Regions from separate parts of the Micromonospora sp. LOL_023 genome, predicted to be linked through region 1. Evidence: riboswitches for the same ligand, from Rfam matches in the RefSeq annotation. Region 1 holds a riboswitch; each other region holds the start of a gene.
The links. Region 1 has a riboswitch for cobalamin ahead of ACFHVL_RS12100 (prenyltransferase/squalene oxidase repeat-containing protein). Riboswitches for the same ligand answer to the same signal wherever they lie in the genome.
Positions count from the first base shown of each region.

Region 2: it holds a riboswitch for cobalamin, as region 1 does, so the genes downstream of both, ACFHVL_RS08030 (ribonucleoside-diphosphate reductase subunit alpha) here and ACFHVL_RS12100 (prenyltransferase/squalene oxidase repeat-containing protein) in region 1, are expected to answer to the same signal.
Region 3: it holds a riboswitch for cobalamin, as region 1 does, so the genes downstream of both, ACFHVL_RS08935 (CbtB domain-containing protein) here and ACFHVL_RS12100 (prenyltransferase/squalene oxidase repeat-containing protein) in region 1, are expected to answer to the same signal.
Region 4: it holds a riboswitch for cobalamin, as region 1 does, so the genes downstream of both, cobN (cobaltochelatase subunit CobN) here and ACFHVL_RS12100 (prenyltransferase/squalene oxidase repeat-containing protein) in region 1, are expected to answer to the same signal.

Region 1 is NZ_JBHMIM010000018.1:5,002-9,200, forward strand. Features, by position in the region: gene ACFHVL_RS12090 (DUF5984 family protein) at 1-283, shown strand, start outside; gene ACFHVL_RS12095 (hypothetical protein) at 480-956, opposite strand; gene ACFHVL_RS12100 (prenyltransferase/squalene oxidase repeat-containing protein) at 993-2,033, opposite strand; cobalamin riboswitch at 2,119-2,261, opposite strand; cobalamin riboswitch at 2,413-2,568, shown strand; gene ACFHVL_RS12105 (LPXTG cell wall anchor domain-containing protein) at 2,661-4,109, shown strand; gene ACFHVL_RS12110 (hypothetical protein) at 4,106-4,199, shown strand, end outside.
Region 2 is NZ_JBHMIM010000010.1:116,690-120,888, forward strand. Features, by position in the region: gene ACFHVL_RS08015 (RNA polymerase sigma factor) at 1-202, opposite strand, end outside; gene ACFHVL_RS08020 (YciI family protein) at 209-562, opposite strand; gene ACFHVL_RS08025 (PadR family transcriptional regulator) at 638-1,282, opposite strand; cobalamin riboswitch at 1,419-1,634, shown strand; gene ACFHVL_RS08030 (ribonucleoside-diphosphate reductase subunit alpha) at 1,763-4,174, shown strand.
Region 3 is NZ_JBHMIM010000012.1:66,286-70,484, reverse strand. Features, by position in the region: gene ACFHVL_RS08950 (hypothetical protein) at 8-289, opposite strand; gene ACFHVL_RS08945 (hypothetical protein) at 778-1,101, opposite strand; gene ACFHVL_RS08940 (CbtA family protein) at 1,149-1,907, opposite strand; gene ACFHVL_RS08935 (CbtB domain-containing protein) at 1,922-2,128, opposite strand; cobalamin riboswitch at 2,160-2,338, opposite strand; cobalamin riboswitch at 2,451-2,579, shown strand; gene ACFHVL_RS08930 (VWA domain-containing protein) at 2,660-4,199, shown strand, end outside.
Region 4 is NZ_JBHMIM010000012.1:46,243-50,441, forward strand. Features, by position in the region: gene ACFHVL_RS08845 (precorrin-8X methylmutase) at 1-623, opposite strand, end outside; gene cobG (precorrin-3B synthase) at 620-1,885, opposite strand; cobalamin riboswitch at 2,003-2,131, shown strand; gene cobN (cobaltochelatase subunit CobN) at 2,188-4,199, shown strand, end outside.

The sequences.
Region 1 (4,199 bases):
CGCAGCGGACGCCACGACCTGGACCACCCGAGACAACGATGTCGGTGCAGATTTCACCGCCGAGCAGTGGTACGGCGACCACTACCTGGACTTCGGCTACCTGCGTAACGGCCCGAAGGTTCGCTGCTGGCGCACCATCAGCACCGACGACGACACGGTAACAATCGACTGGTGGAACCAGCGACCCGACCCGAACGACGACATCATCTTCACCGGCCCAGCACGCGGACGTACGGCTTCCTGCACTCAGCAGCTCACCGACGCGGTGCGTGATCATGGCTGATCGACGGCTGGCCGTTCGACTTGACGCCCATCACGTTGCGCTGTCCGGAGTCTGCGCCAACTGCGCGCCGCCCAGCGTCGACCGAGCCGGTCAGACTCAGGCTGACCAATCAGAAAGTGCCACGATGGATAGTGCGGCCGGCCAGGCCTGACATCCAGCAGGCCTGGCCGGTCCAGATGGTCGCCGCGCCGAGCGATCAGGGTGGGGTGATGGAGGGTGCCTGGCCGGATCCGAATCGCCAGCCCTCGACCGTGCCGATAGCCGGGTTGTAGCTGCTGGCGCCGAGGGTGCTGTAGGTCCAGGTGCCGCCGGGCGTCGAATGCCAGTACGACCAGTAGGCGCTGGCCGGTGGGGTGTTGACGCAGGGCTCAGCCGCAGGCGTCGGCAGGCCGTCGATGCGGCAGATGAAGGCGAGTCCCCAACGCAGGGTGCCGGTGGGGGTGAAACCGGCGCCCTGCAGGGCTGCGAGGCCAGTCGGCGGGTCGCCGGGATAGCAGTTGGTCTGTACGCCGAGTCCGAAGGCGGTGAAGTCGACGACGACGGTGACGCCGGTGCCGGGTGCACAGGCGGCGGCGTGCGCCGGGCGGGTCAGCGGGTCGACCGCGACCAGTCCTGCTGCCAGCACGACGATCGCGGCGAGTGCCGCCAGTCGGCGGCGGATCGATGTTGCCATGATTCCTCCGTGGGCTAGCTACGCGGGACTGAACGGCTAGGCGCAGGCCAGGGTCGGCGCGTCCGGTCGGGAGCCGTTGGCAGACAGGGTGACCAGGCTGGCTGCGGCCAGGCCGGGTACGGCCTGCGCGGTGGCGCGGGGTGCGGTGGCGGGGTCGAATCCGGTGGTGGTGTAGGCGATCGCGCCCCGGTCGGCGATGGCACCGGTGCAGCCGACCTGCAGGTTCAGCAGGAACTGACGGGCCTGCCACCAGGCCAGCACCCGGCCGGTCGCCACCAGCGCCTGGGCGGCCAGGCCGGTGCTGTTGGCGTTGGCGACCCCGCCGGCGGTGAACGAGCCGTCGGTGGCCTGTACGGAGATCAGCCACTGCGCGGCCGTCTGGGCCTGGTGCCATTCGCCGGCCGCGACCAGTGCCTGGATCGCCATCGCGGTGGCGTCGACGTCGCTGATGCAGGTGGCCTGGGCGAACTGGAGCGGGAACCCGCCGTCCGGGCACTGGCTGGCGGTCAGGAAGGACACGGCCTGCGCTGGCGCGCCGCCGGCCCGGTCCAGGGCGATGACGGCGAACGACTGGCTGAACATGTTGCTGTAGTCGCCGAACGCGGACTGGTCGGAGAAGCGGCCGGAGGGTGTCATCAGTCCGGTGAGCCGGGTGAGCAGATCGATGCCACCGAACGATGTGGGGTCGAGGCCACGGACCTGCACGCCGAGCGCGAGCTTGGCGGTGGCGCCGGCGTACGCCTCGGTGCCGCCGCCGATGTAGCCGGTGATCACCGCCGGTTCGGCGAGCCAGGTGATCGCGTTGGTCGCGTAGCTGTCGGCTTCCTTGGCTGCGGCGAAAGTGAAGATCGCGTCGATGGTGAGGCCCTGATCGGGGTAGGCGATGCCGCCGAAGACGACTTCGAAGCGTTCTCCGTCGACCATCTGCCGGGCGAGCCAGCCAGCGGCGGCGTCGACGCGGTTGTGGGTCTGAGGTGGAGTGGCTGCGGCCGGCGCGGCCGCGGTCACGGTGAGCGCGAGAGCGGCGAGTACACCGGTGGTGACGAGTCGGAGACGGTGACGGCGGTGGGTGGCCATCGGGCGGCGCCTTTCCGGCCCATACGTCGATGCGACCCGGGTGGACCGGGTGGCTCCGACCCGTGGGCCACGACGGGTGGGACATCCTTAGCAGCGGTACGTCGACGGGTACTCGGGCTCGCGGCATGGTGTTCGCCGCCTACCGTTGCGGGCCAGCGCCGGCTTCCGACCGGACTTCCCCCATCGATGCACAGGTGCGGAACTGCTGCGGACAGTGTGGGCATGACTCCTCTCGGTCGTCAACGGCTCGGCCCTGATCGGGCCGGTGGCTTCGCCGGTCATACTCGGCACGGTGGCTGTCAACCGCTGAGCAGATCCGCTATTCGATCCGATCGGCCGCCGCCCGTGACGTCCGGTGAGGACGCCCGCGGTTGCCGATCTGACATACTCGGTAGCGGCTCGTCACAACTGAATGTGCTCCCAGGCGGGGGAAGCCGGTGCGAGGCCGGCGCTGACCCGCAGCCGTATGCGCGCCGGTGTGCCTGTGAGCACCGGTACGCGAGCCGGAATGCCCGACTGTGGAGTGAGCGGCTCAACACGTCGTGGTCTACGGATCGAGCCCGGATCGGCCTTGGTCGCGTGCGACCGGCGGATGCGGTTTCGGTCACCGCTCCGAAAGGTCCCTCCATGGTTCGTGGCTTTCTCAGTCGGGTCCTGCCGGCGCTTGCCGCCCTCGCGGTGGTCGCCGCCAGTGCTGGGGTCACTCTCGCCCGTCCCGCCGGGTCTCCGACTCTGCGATTGGCCGCCACTCCCGCAGCGGCGCAGGCCGGATCACACTGGCTTTCCGGTCAACTGGTCGACGGTGGTCTGCCGGGCTTCGTCGGCAGTGACTGGGGACTGACGATCGACGCGCTGTTCGCGCTGCGGGCCACCGGCACCGAGCTGGCCGCTGTCGCCGCCATCACCGAGGCGCTCGCGGCCAACGCCGACGGCTACGCCGCCATCCGGACCGAGATGGGCGATTTCGTCACCGGCGGATCGACGGCGAAGGTGCTCCTGGCCGCCGTCGCCGCCGGTGTCGATCCGACCGATTTCGGTGGACACGACTGGCGTCAGCGCACACTGGACCTGATCTACGGCACCGACCACGGCACCAGGACGGGTTGGCTGTACGACCGCAATCTCGACACCACCGCCGGGTCGAACCTGTTCGGTCAGTCGCTGGCCGTCATAGGACTGGCCCGCTCCGGAGGTGTACCGCAGCCGGTGGTCGACTTTCTCGTCAAGCAGCAGTGCCCAGGCGGCGGGTTCCGCCTGTATCCCAGCGCGGCCGGCAACGCCTGCTCGGCGGACCCTGCGACGGAGCAAAGCATGGAGGTGGACGCGACGGCGATGGCGGTGCAGGCTCTGCTGGCAGCCGCCGACGCCGGAGCGAGCGGCACCGCCGAGCCGCTGGCTGCGGCCACATCGTGGCTGCTGTCGGTGCAGGCGGCTGACGGATCCTTCAACGGCTCCGGCTTCACCAACTATCCCAACACCAACAGCACTGGTCTGGCCGGGCAGGCACTGGCCGCCGCCGGCGAGCACACCGCCGCCGGACAGGCCGCCGGGTTCGTCGCCGCGCAACAGCTCACCACCGCCAACGCTGGTGCGGCGTCGGCACACGTCGGCGCGATCGCCTATACCCCGGACTCGCTCGCCACAGCCGTCACCGACGGAATCGGCGAGTCCGAACTGGACCAGTGGCGCCGGGCCACCGCCCAGGCGGTCCTCGGCTTGGCGCAGGTGCCGCTGGGTCAGATCGGCACCGGCGACCCGGCACCCACCCCGACCTTGACGCCGACACCGAGCCCCAGTGCGACGCCCACCCCGAGCGCCACGCCGAGTCCCACCCCGGAGCCGAGTCCCACCCCGACGCCCACCAGCAGCCCGAGCACACCGTCGCCGACACCCACCTCGACGGTCACCGCCAGCCCGACCCCGACCGGCACACCGGCCACGACTCCACCTCCGGGCGGACGCCTGCCTAAAACCGGTGCCCCGGTCGCCGCCTACGGTCTGCTTGGCGGCGCGACGATCGTCGCCGGGGTCGGCCTGCTCCTGGTGACCCGCCGCCGCAGGGAAACACTGCAATGACGACCGGCACAGTAGCCGGGGTGGACAGCGCGACGCGACGCGCGACGCTGTCGATCCGTGCGGCGCGGCTGCTCATCGCCGTGGTTGTCG
Region 2 (4,199 bases), on a different contig from region 1:
CGCCGGAGACGGGCCAGTGCCTCAGAGCCGCCTCGACGGCCTCGGCGGCGACCTCCTCGGCCAGGTGCAGGTCACCGAAGCGGCGTACCAGGGTAGCGAGCAGCCGGCCGTGCTCCTCCCGGAACACGGCCTCCACCGAGGTCCGCACCACGGCGACGGCTTGCTCGTCGCCGTGGTGCTCCCGCCGCCCGTCGGTGACCATCCGCGCTCACATCCCGAAGTCGGCGACCGGCCGCACCTGCACGGATCCGCCGTCGCGGGCGCCGGGTGAGCGGGCCGCCCAGTCCAGGGCGACGTCGAGGTCCGGCACGTCGATGATGTCGTACCCGCCGAGCACCTCGCGTGCTTCGGCGAACGGCCCGTCGGTGACGATCCGTTGCCCGTCGGCGTCGACCTTCACCGACGTGCAGGTGGTCAGGTCGGCCAGGGCGTTGCCGCTGACCCAGATCCCGGCGTCCTTCATCTCCTTGTCATAGGCCATCCAGTCCTCGACCGTGCACTGCGGCACGGTCGGCTCGGGGGCGTCGGTGGGCGCGCTGACGAACAGCAGCATGTACTTCATGGTTCTCCTCGCTGAGGCGTACGTCGCCATCTGCGGTAACGACGATCGGCGGACGGCCGGATCGACACCGTCACCTCAACTGTCTTGGGTCTGGTCCGGGCCAGCCTCGTCGGTTTCGGCGAGGATGCCGTAGAGCTTGCGGCGGGTCTCGTCGAGCACCCGGACCGCCCGCTCGCGCTGCTCCGCGTTGCCGTTCATCAGTACGTGCCGCAGCACCTGCATCGTCTGCATCCCGGACTCGCGTACATCGTGCCAGCTGTCGACGGTCTCCGGGGCGAGCTCGGTCCACGGAGCGGCCTGCGCCGCCTGCTCGGCCTCGGGTCGACCGGCGTCGGTGAGCGCGTAACGCTTGCGCCCGCCGCCGGCGCCTTCGGCGGCGCCGACGATCTGACCTTCGTCCTCGAGTAGTTGCAGGGTGGGGTAGATGGAGCCGGGGCTGGGGCGCCAGGCGCCCCCGGTGCGGGAGTCCAACTCCTGGATCATCTCGTAGCCGTGCATCGGCCTGTCGACGAGCAGGGCCAGCACCGCGGCCCGCACGTTGGGTCGCCGCCGCCCCCGACCGCCACCACGGCCGCCGCCCGCCCCCCGGCCGCCGAATGGACCGCCGGGTCCGAATGGCCCGCCCGGTCCACCGGGTCCGCCGAAGCCGGGCCCGAAGGGTGGGAATCCGGCGCCGCGCAGAAAGGCCCCCGGGCCACCGCGTGCTCTCTCGCGTCTCATGTAAACCTCCACTGCAGGATCATTGATACGTTGACGATATATCGTCAAGCAGTCGGCGACAACTCGATCTGCTGAGTGAAATACGTGACACCACGACACGACATGTAGGTACCCACCGCGAAGCCACCCACCAGATATAGTCCCGGACGCAACTGGTTCGGCCGGGCAGCCAGCCCGGCCGAGGCAACAGGGAACCCGGTGCGAATCCGGGACTGCCCCGCAGCGGTGAGTGGGAACGACCGCCGTCGAGCACACTGGGCCACCCCGGCCTGGGAAGTGACGGCCAGTAGGTGACTGGCATGTCCGGTCCGGCCCACAAGTCCGAAGACCTGCCGTTGTGCCGGATACGCCGAACGCGTACCCGGTGGTCCGATCGCCGCGCGGGACGGCCGACGGCTGCGACGCGTTGGCCATCGCGCGTTCGCGCCTGTCTGCCTGCCCGCTCGGCCTCCCACGAGGCGATGCCAGGAGGCACCACAGGTGACCGTCGTCACACATCCCGCCGCTACCGCACCGGCGGCCACGCCCGGCAAGCGGCCGACCCGAATCCGCGACCGATCGGGGACCGCCACGCCGGTCGACCCCGACCGGCTGCGCGACGCGGTACGGCAGCACGCCGACGGGCTCGCCGACGTCGACCCGGGGCGGGTCGCTGCCAGGACGCTCAGTGGTCTCTACGACGGCATCACCACCGCCGAGTTGACCCGGCTGCTGATCCAGACCGCGGCCGACCTGATCGGCGAGGACCCGCAGTACTCCCGACTGGCCGCCCGGCTGCTCGCCGACGAGATCGGCACCGAGGTCTGCCGGCAGGGCATCGGCTCGTTCAGCCAGGCGATCCGGCTCGGACACACCCACGGCCTCGTCGGTGACGAGACGGCCCGGTTCGTCGCCGACCACACCGCCGACCTCGACGCCGCCACCGCCCCGGCCGCCGACCGCCGGTTCGAGTACTTCGGGCTGCGGACCGTCTACGACCGCTACCTGCTGCGTCATCCCGCCACCCGGCAGGTGGTGGAGACCCCGCAGTACTGGCTGCTGCGGGTCGCCTGCGGACTGTCCCGCACCCCCGCCGAGGCGATCGGCTTCTACCGGTTGATGTCGTCACTGGCGTACCTGCCGAGCTCACCGACCCTGTTCAACTCCGGCACCCGGCACACCCAGTTGTCGTCGTGCTTCCTGGTCGACTCGCCCCGCGACGAGCTGGACTCGATCTACGACCGGTACGCGCAGGTGGCGAAGCTGTCCAAGTACGCCGGCGGGATCGGCATATCCTGGTCGCGGGTCCGCTCGCGGGGTGCGCTGATCAAGGGCACCAACGGGCTGTCCAACGGGATCGTGCCGTGGCTACGGACGCTCGACGCCTCGGTGGCCGCCGTCAACCAGGGCGGCCGACGCAGGGGCGCGGCCTGCGTCTACCTGGAGCCGTGGCACGCCGACATCGAGGAGTTCCTGGAACTGCGCGACAACACCGGCGAGGACGCCCGGCGCACCCACAACCTCAACCTGGCCAACTGGATCTGCGACGAGTTCATGCGCCGGGTCGACGCCGACGCCACGTGGTCGCTGTTCAACCCGGCCGACGTCCCACAGCTGCCCGATCTGTACGGCGCCGAGTTCGACACCGCGTACCGGGCCGCCGAGGCTGCCGGGCTCGCCGTACGCCAGATCAAGGCCCGCGACCTGTACGGGCGGATGATGCGCACCCTGGCGCAGACCGGCAACGGCTGGATCACCTTCAAGGACCGGTCGAACCTGCTGTGCAACCAGACCGGCGAACCCGGCAACGTCGTGCACCTGTCCAACCTGTGCACCGAGATCGTCGAGGTCTCCTCGGACGCCGAGACGGCGGTCTGCAACCTCGGCTCGATCAACCTCGGCGCGCACCTGACCCCGGCCGCGACCGGGGAGGGCGGCGCGGCAGGCGAGATCGACTGGGCGCGGCTGCGCGACACCGTCCATACCGCGGTGGTCTTCCTCGACCGGGTGATCGACATCAACTACTACCCGAGCACCGAGGCCGGCGCGTCGAACCCACGCTGGCGCCCGGTCGGCCTGGGCATGATGGGCCTGCAGGACGTCTTCTTCGCGCTCGGCCTGCCGTTCGACTCGGCGCCGGCGCGGGAACTGTCCACCCGGATCGCCGAGGAGATCTACCTGACCGCGTTGGAGACCTCCGCCGGACTGGCGCAGCGATACGGACCGCACCCGGCGTACCCGCAGACCCGGGCGGCGCGCGGGCACCTGCACCCCGACCTGTGGGGCACCGAACCGACCCAGACCGACCGTTGGACGGCGCTGCGGCAGCGGGTCGCCGCGCACGGGCTGCGCAACTCGCTGCTGGTGGCGATCGCGCCGACCGCGACGATCGCGTCGATCGCCGGCTGCTACGAATGCATCGAGCCGCAGGTGTCGAACCTGTTCAAGCGCGAGACCCTGTCCGGGGAGTTCCTCCAGGTCAACGCCGCCCTGGTCGGGCAGCTCAAGGCACGCGGGCTGTGGACCGAACAGATCCGTGAGCAGATCAAGCGGGCCGACGGCTCGGTCGCGCAGATCGCCGCCATCCCGGCGGAGCTGCGCGAACTGTTCCGCACCGCCTGGGAGCTGCCGCAGCGGGCGCTGATCGACCTGGCCGCCGCCCGCTCCCCGTACATCGACCAGAGTCAGTCGTTGAACCTGTTCCTGGCCGCACCGACGATCGGCAAGCTGTCGTCGATGTACCGGTACGCCTGGCAGTCGGGGCTCAAGACCACGTACTACCTGCGGTCGCGCCCGGCCACCCGGATCCAGCAGGCCACCGTGACCATCCCGGCGGTGGCCGGTGCCACCAGCGACGCCGAGGCACTGGCCTGCTCCCTGGAGAATCCCGAATCCTGCGACGCCTGCCAGTGACGCCCCGCACCCATCCGTTGGAGAC
Region 3 (4,199 bases), on a different contig from region 1:
CCGGCGTTCAGATCGTGATACTGACACAATTGCCGCAGGTCGGGCTGCCGCCCTCCGGCTGCTCGAGGCTGTGCCGAGCGTTCCTGGACACGCGTGGATCGTCTACCGGGATCTCTTCCGCAGAGATCACCCCGTCAGCGGTGACGACCATCAGGAAACTGGCCATCCGTTCGCTGAGGGTCCTGATGATACAGACGGCGCTGCCGGCGACCGCCGGCCTGACGCGTACGCGGATCTGCGCCGGTCCGTCACGCTGATACGGCTTCAAATGAGAGTTGAGTACGTACACGGGTTCTCCGGCGGCGCGGTATCCCACGACGCCGAACCGATACCCTTCGTCGTAGCCTGCGCACGACGACGCTGCACCTGCGAGTATCAACCCGAGGTGCGGGTCCGTGTCGACGTTGTTCAGGTGGGCTGTCGCGCATGACGGGTAGAGCCACGGGGTGTGGGGCACGACGGGCCCAGTTGTCGTGCTGACCTGGGCGAGTTTGGCGTCCTCCTCGTTCGGGTGGTTCAGGGCGGTGGCGCTTTGCCACGGCGGCGGTGAGGTGCCGGTCGCGCCGAGCAGGATTGCCAGCTGGAACCGGGCTTCCGCGCCGGGTGCGCATTGGGTACGCCACTGTGCGCAAGCTCAGCCGAAGCTCCTCGGCGGCTGTCGTAGTGGGACGGACCGATCCCGGGGGTGAACTTCGCCTGACCGGCACCTTCCGGATGATTTTCGGCACCGGCGGCGCGCGAGGGCCCCAAGTGCCCAGCCCTGTGGCTGGCCGGAGGCTACTTCCAGCGCGGCGCGGGAAACCGGTGCGGCCCGAGCCGGCCCGGCAAGGCCCGGTGGCCCGGACCGCCGGCGGTGGCCCACTCGGCGACCGCTGACAGGGTCGCGTCGTCGAGGATGTCGCCCAACCACACCGGCCGGGCACCGAGCCGCCGGGCCAGCGGTGTCGGCTGCACCACGACCACGTTGGACCGCTCGCAGGCGTTCAGACAGTCGGCCACCTGCACCGGGACCGCAGAACGCAGCAGCGCGAGCTGCCGGTCATGGTCGATGTCGGGATGCTTGCGTACGGTGCCGCAGCAGCAGCCCCGGCACACCGTCACCCGGGCGGTCTGCCCGAGAGCCGGCTCCGGCGCGGTGGCGCCGGCGGTCACGCCGTGTCGGCGAGTACGGGCCGTCGACCGGCGACCTTCGCCGGGGTGAGCAGTAGGCCGAACACCACGCCGAGGACCGTCCACATCGTCGCCAGCTGGGCCAGTGAGGCCAGTCGGAACTCCCACAGCAGCACCGCCGGGATGTCCGCCGGCACCTCGACGGCCGTCGCCGGCCACAGGGCCAGTAGCAGGGCGTACCCGATGATCGCGACGGCCGTCGCGACCACCGCCCGCAGCGGCTCCGGCCGGGACCAACCGGCCAGCCGACGGTGCACCAGCACCGCCAGCCAGCTGAGTGCCGCCGCCGCGATGATGAACGACAGGTACTGCCCGGTCCGTTGGTTGACCGTTGCCGGGTCGCCGACACCCGGCGGGTTGGCGGGGAACCGGATCGCCGGCAGCAACGCCACCACGACGAAGCCGAGTCCGGCGAGCAGACCGGCCCGGCGGAAGTCGTCGCGGCCGGGCAGCAGGTGCCGGGTCGAGGCGAAGACCACCGCGACGATCGACGCCAGGCACAGTGCGACCGCGACCGTCGCGACCAGCCCACCGAAGACCTGCATGACGCGGCTGACCAACTCGCCGTCGTGACTGTGCCCGCTGGCCCCGCCGGCCGCCCGGCTCTCCTCGACGACCAGCGCCGATTCGATCTGCGGCTCGACGATCAGCAGGGCCGCCACCGAGCCGGCCACCCCGGCGGCCAGCCCGGCCGCCAGGCCACGGCGCAGCACGGTGCCGAACGAAAGGGTGCGCATCGTCGCCGCCGTGCTCAGTGGCACGGTACGCCGAGCGCGTGCCGGCCGTCGTGAGTGAACTCGTGCACGAACTCGGCGGCACCTGCCAGGACGAGTCCGTTGTCCTGTGCGACCAGGTAGATGACGACCGCCGCCACCGCGGCGAGCAGCCAGCCGGCCAGCGGTACGCGGATGGTGGGGGTGGTGCTGGCGGCGTCGCCGCCGACCGAAGATGCAGACATGCCAGGGAATCCTCTCGTCCATGCCTCGTGGCGATGCGGTGCGTGCCACGGCCGGTCTCCTGGCTCCCGGATCGTCGCGATCGTCCCGCCTTCCCAAGCCGCCGTGTGGCGGCCCAGTGGCGTGGTGGAACGGACACTCCCCGGTCACAGTGGCGAGGACCACGCCGGAATTACACCGGCTTCCCGAGCACCGTGGCGTCCGCAGCGTACCGCCGAATCACCGGGCCGGACAATGGCCACCGCCGGGACCAGCAGCGGGACCGGCGCCACATTGACGGTCGAGGCGCCGGTGGGGGAGCATGGCCGGTACGAGCGGTGCGCGGAGGAACCCGGTGCGAATCCGGGGCGGTCCCGCCACTGTGACCGGGGAGGCACGTCCCCTTGAGACAGCCACCGTCGCGACGCGGCGGGAAGGCTGGGACGTGGCGACGATCCGGCAGCCAGGAGACTCCGGCCGCTCACAGGTTCACCGGCACGCGGGCGTGGATACCCGCGGGAGGGATTCACCATGCACCGCTGTCGGCACGCCCGATGAGGCCGTATCCGTTCACCGCCGTGGTCGGCCTGCCCGACCTGCGGCAGGCCCTGCTGCTCGCGGCGGTGCATCCCGGCATCGGCGGGGTGCTGATCCGTGGCGAGAAGGGCACCGCCAAGTCGACGATCGTCCGGGCGCTGGCCGGGCTGCTGCCCGAGGTCGACAAGGTGGTCGGCTGCCGGTTCGCCTGCGACCCGGCCGCACCCGATCCGGGCTGCCCAGACGGGCCGCACACCGCGCCGGCGGCCGGACGTCGGCACCCGGCCACCCTGGTCGAGTTGCCGGTCGGGGCCACCGAGGACCGGGTGGTCGGCACCTTGGACATCCAGCGGGTGCTCAGCGCCGGGGTCAAGGCGTACGAGCCGGGGTTGCTCGCCGCCGCCCACCGGGGTCTGCTCTACGTCGACGAGGTCAACCTGCTGCCGGACCATCTGGTGGATCTGCTGCTGGACGCCGCGGCGATGGGGCGGGCGCACGTCGAGCGCGACGGGGTGTCGGTCAACCACGCGGCCCGGTTCCTGCTGGTCGGCACGATGAACCCGGAGGAAGGGGAGCCGCGGCCGCAACTGTTGGACCGCTTCGGGCTGGTCGTGTCGGTGACCGCGCCGACGCAGGTGAGTGACCGGGCCGAGGTGGTGCGTCGGCGGCTGGCGTACGAGGCCGACCCGGCGGCGTTCGCGGCGACCTGGCGGGCGGCCGACGACCGGTTGGCGCACCGGGTACGTAGTGCGCGGGCGGCGTTGCCGCAGGTCACCTTGCCCGACGCCGAGATCAACCGGATTGCCCGGATCTGTCTGGCGTACCAGGTGGACGGGTTGCGCGCGGACATCGTGATGGCCCGGGCATCCATCGCGTTGGCCGCCTGGCGTGGACTCGCCGCCGTGACCGCTGCCGAGGTACGCGACGCCGCGCGGCTGGCGCTGCCGCACCGCCGCCGTCGGGATCCCCTCGATCCGCCCGGGACGGACGAACAACGCCTCGACGAGGTGCTGCGCGACGAGGGCGGCGACGACCCCGACCCCGACCCTGGTCCGCCGTCGCCACCGGACCCGTCGCCCCCACCGGACCCGTCGCCGGCTGACGCACCGGTGTCGTCGCCGGCTGCCGGATCTGGAGACGACGCCGGTCCTTCCGGTGACGTTGGACCTCCCGACAGCGCCGGATCACCCGTGACCGACGGAGGCTCCGAGGCTGACCCGTCGGGCGGAGCGCAGGCCGGCGGTCCGCCGCCGGTAGCGGCCGGGCCGGCGTACCGGCCGCAGCGGTTGCGGCTGCCCGGCCTCGGCAAGGGCGGCACCCCCGGCCGGCGGTCGGCGGCCCGCGCGGACCGGGGCCGGGTGGTCGGCGCCGACCACCCGCGTGGTCGACTGTCCGGTGTGCATCTGCCGGCGACCCTGCTCGCCGCCGTGGCCCGTGGCTCCCGTGGCATCACCTCCGCCGACCTGCGCGAAGCCCGCTACGTCGGGCAGGAGGCCAACCTGATCCTGTTCGTGGTCGATGCCTCCGGGTCGATGGCCGCCCGGCAGCGGATGGCGG
Region 4 (4,199 bases), on a different contig from region 1:
TCGTCGTCGCTGGCGATCGCGTTGACTGCTGCGGCGGCCATCGCGCTGCCACCGCGCCGACCCCGTACCACCAGGTGTTCCACCCCGCTGGAGTGCCCGACGAGCGCCAGTTTCGACTCCGCCGCGCCGATGAAGCCAACCGGTACGCCGAGTACCGCGGCCGGCCGGGCGGCACCGGACCCGATCAGCTCCAGCAGCCGGAACAGCGCCGTCGGGGCGTTGCCGACTGCGACGACCGCGCCGTCGAGTCGGTCGCCCCACAGGTCCACGGCAGCGGCGCTGCGGGTGGTGCCCAGCCGGGCTGCCAGCTCCGGCACCCCGGGATCGGTCAACGTGCACAGCACCGGGTTGTCGGCGGGCAGCCGTAGGCGGGTGATGCCGGCCGCGACCATGGTGGCGTCGCAGAGCACCGGTGCCCCGGCCCGCAACGCGGACCGGGCCGCGGCGACGACCTGGGGCGAGAAGATCAGATCCTCGACGAGGTCGACCATGCCACAGGAATGGATCATCCGGACAGCGACCCGGGCCTGTTCGGCGGTGAACCGGCTCAGGTCGGTCTCGGCTCGGATGGTGGCGAACGACTGCCGGTAGATCTCGGCCCCGTCGCGGACGTGTTCCATCACGGCTCCTCACGTGCGGTGCGGACGGCGGCGGCCAACGCCGCGCCTGGTAGAACGTGGACGGCGGACCGGCCGGTGGCGTCCACCTGGTAGCCGTCGCCGGTGGCGAGCACCCGCACGACCCGGCCGGTCGGGGTACCGCAGCCACGTTCACAGCCGATCCAGTGCACCGGCAGGCCGACCCCGGCCGGGTCCGACCGGTCGCCGTGCGCCGCTGTCGCGTCGGCCCGGACATCGGCCCGGGATCGGAGACACCCGGGCCGGCCGGCGCAGGCGGTGACGCCGAGCCAGGGTGATCCGGGGTCGGTGACGAGTCCTGCGGTGCGCAGCCGACCCGCCCAGTCCGGCGCGTCGATGACGGTGGGCAGCACCACCGCCCGCCACGGGGTGATCCGTAGCTGCGGCGAGGCGGCGGCGAGCAGGTCTGCCTGCCCGGCGGTGAGCCGTCCCAACGGGACGGCCAGGACCAGAGCGTGGTCGCCGTCGGGGCGACGCAGGACGCCCACCGACGGTTCGGGTATGTGCCGTGGCAGCGGCCGCCGGTGCGCCGTCGGCACCTGGTGGACCCCCGGCTCGGTGGCGACCCGCGCGATGATCCGGGCCACCTCGGCGGCGGTCAGGTCACCGACCCGCCAGATGGTGCCGTCCACGGCCCGCTGGTCGGCGACGAAGCCTCGGGCGACCGCGACGGCCACCCGTACCGCGTCGGAGTGGCCGGTGCGCAGTCCGTGGTCGACGCCGGCGAGCGCGACGACGACCAATCCGTCCGTGCCGGGCAGCAGGCCCACGTCGGGACGCGCCGAGATGGTGTCGCCGCGCCCGTCGTCCACAGCGAACAGGAAACGCCCGGACAGCCGGGTCAGCTGCGGCTGGGCGCAGATCGCCGCATCTAGCGCCCGGACCTGCGCCGCGACGTTCCAGTCCGGCACGTTGTCCACCCCGGCAAGGGGGGAGCCGAGGATGTTGCGGACCCGGTCGTGACCCGGCGTGGGCAGCAGACCGGCGGCGCTCAACCGGCCGGCGAGCGCCTCGGCGGCGTCGACGTCGACCCCGCGTAGCTGTACGTTCGCCCGGCTGGTCAGCTCCAATCGCCCATCGCCGAGCTCGCGGGCGGCGGCGGCCAGGGCGGTCAGCTGGCCGGCGGTGAGCAGTCCGCCCGGGCAGCGGATCCGGGCAAGGTGTCCGTCGGCGGCCTGATGCAGCTGCAACGCGCCGGGACAGGCGTCGGGGCCGCCCCGGACGGGCGGCGACGGCGAGGCTGGCACGCGGCGGATACTACGGGCTGCCCCCAGGAGACGACGTGGTCGCGGCGATTTCATCACACCTTGACGAAACGTCTGTCAGTCGTGACAGTTGTCGGTAGCCAGCTGCGGCGGCACGTGGAGGAAGCCGGTGTGATTCCGGCGCGGTCCCGCCACTGTCACCGGGGAGCAGACCCCACCGAAGGCCACGGCCCCGATCCACGGGGCGGGAAGGCCGGGGCGAGCGTCGATCCGGGAGCCAGGAGACTCCGGTCGCCGCGACCGACGACCCGGGGCGCGGACCCCGAGGGAGGACCAGGCATCCCATGATGCTGCTTTTATCCACCTCAGACACTGATCTGTTGAGTGGACGGGCCAGCGGCGCCGACTGGCACCTGGCGAACCCGGCCCGGCTGTCGGTCGACGACCTTCCGCAGCTGCTGCCCGACGTCGAACTCGTAGTGGTCCGGCTTCTCGGCGGCCGACGGGCCTGGCCGGACGGACTCGACGCGCTGCTGTCCGGCCCACGGCCGGTCGTCGTACTCAGCGGAGAGCAGGCACCGGACGCGGCGCTGATGGAGCTGTCCACCGTGCCGGCCGGGGTGGCCGCCCAGGCGCACGCCTACCTGGCCCACGGCGGGCCGGCCAACCTGACGCAACTGCACCACTTCCTGTCCGACACGGTGCTGCTCACCGGGCACGGCTTCACCGCGCCCGAGCCGGCACCGGAGTGGGGTGTGCTCAGCCGCCCGGCGACGGAACCGACGGACTGTCCGACCGTGGCAGTGCTCTACTACCGGGCACACCACCTGGCCGGCAACACCGGCTTCGTACACACGCTGTGCGATGCGATCGAGGCCGCTGGTGGCCGATCGCTGCCGATCTACTGTGCCTCGCTACGCTCGCCCGACCCACGGCTACTGGCCGCTCTGCGCCAGGCCGATGCCCTGGTGGTCACGGTGCTCGCCGCCGGCGGTACCCGGCCGGCGACCGCCTCCGCCGGGGGCGACGACGACGCGTGGGACGTCGGCGCGCTCACCGAACTGGACGTGCCGATTCTGCAGGGACTCTGCCTGACCAGCTCCCGGCAGACGTGGGCTGACACCGACGACGGACTGTCCCCATTGGATGCGGCTTCCCAGGTCGCCATCCCCGAGTTCGACGGCCGGCTGATCACCGTGCCGTTCTCCTTCAAGGAGATCGACGCCGACGGGTTGTCGGTGTACGTCGCCGACCCGGAACGGTCCGCCCGGGTCGCCGGCATCGCGGTGCGCCACGCCGCGCTGCGCCACATCGCACCGGGCGACAAACGGATCGCGGTGCTGCTGTCGGCATACCCGACGAAGCATGCCCGGATCGGCAACGCGGTCGGCCTGGACACCCCGGCCAGCGTGCTCGCGTTGCTGCGCACGTTGCGCGACGCCGGCTACGACGTCGGGCCGGCCGACGGACCCGACGCGCTGCCCGGGCTGGCCCGCGACGACGGCGACGCGCTGATGCACGCGCTGATCGCCGCCGGCGGGCAGGACCCGGACTGGCTCACCGAGGAGCAACTGGCCGGCAATCCGGTACGTATCCCGGCCGCGGACTACCTCCGCTGGTACGCGCGGTTACCGGCCGACCTGCGTGAGCGGGTCGAGCAGCACTGGGGTCCGCCACCGGGCGAGCTGTACGTCGACCACTCCGGCTCCGGCGACGGCGAGATCGTGTTGGCCGCGCTGCCCGCTGGCAACATCGTGCTGCTGGTACAGCCGCCACGTGGGTTCGGCGCCAACCCGGTGGCCATCTACCACGACCCGGACCTGCCGCCGAGCCACCACTACCTGGCCGCCTACCGCTGGTTGGAGCACGGCTTCGGCGCACACGCCGTGGTGCACGTCGGCAAGCACGGCAACCTGGAGTGGCTGCCCGGCAAGACGGTCGGGCTCAGCGCCGGCTGCGGTCCGGACGCGGCCCTGGGCGACCTACCGCTGATCTACCCGTTCCTGGTCAACGATCCGGGTGAGGGCACCCAGGCCAAGCGGCGGGCGCACGCCACCCTGATCGATCATCTCGTCCCGCCGATGGCCCGCGCCGAAAGCTACGGCGACATCGCCCGGCTGGAACAACTGCTCGACGAGCACGCCAACATCGCCGCCTTGGACCCGGCGAAGCTACCGGCGATCCGGGCGCAGATCTGGACGCTGATCCAGGCCGCCCGGCTCGATCACGACCTCGGCCTGGACGACCGGCCGCACGACGCCGAGTTCGACGACTTCCTGCTGCACGTCGACGGCTGGCTCTGCGAGGTCAAGGACGTGCAGATCCGCGACGGGCTGCACGTACTCGGCGCCGCCCC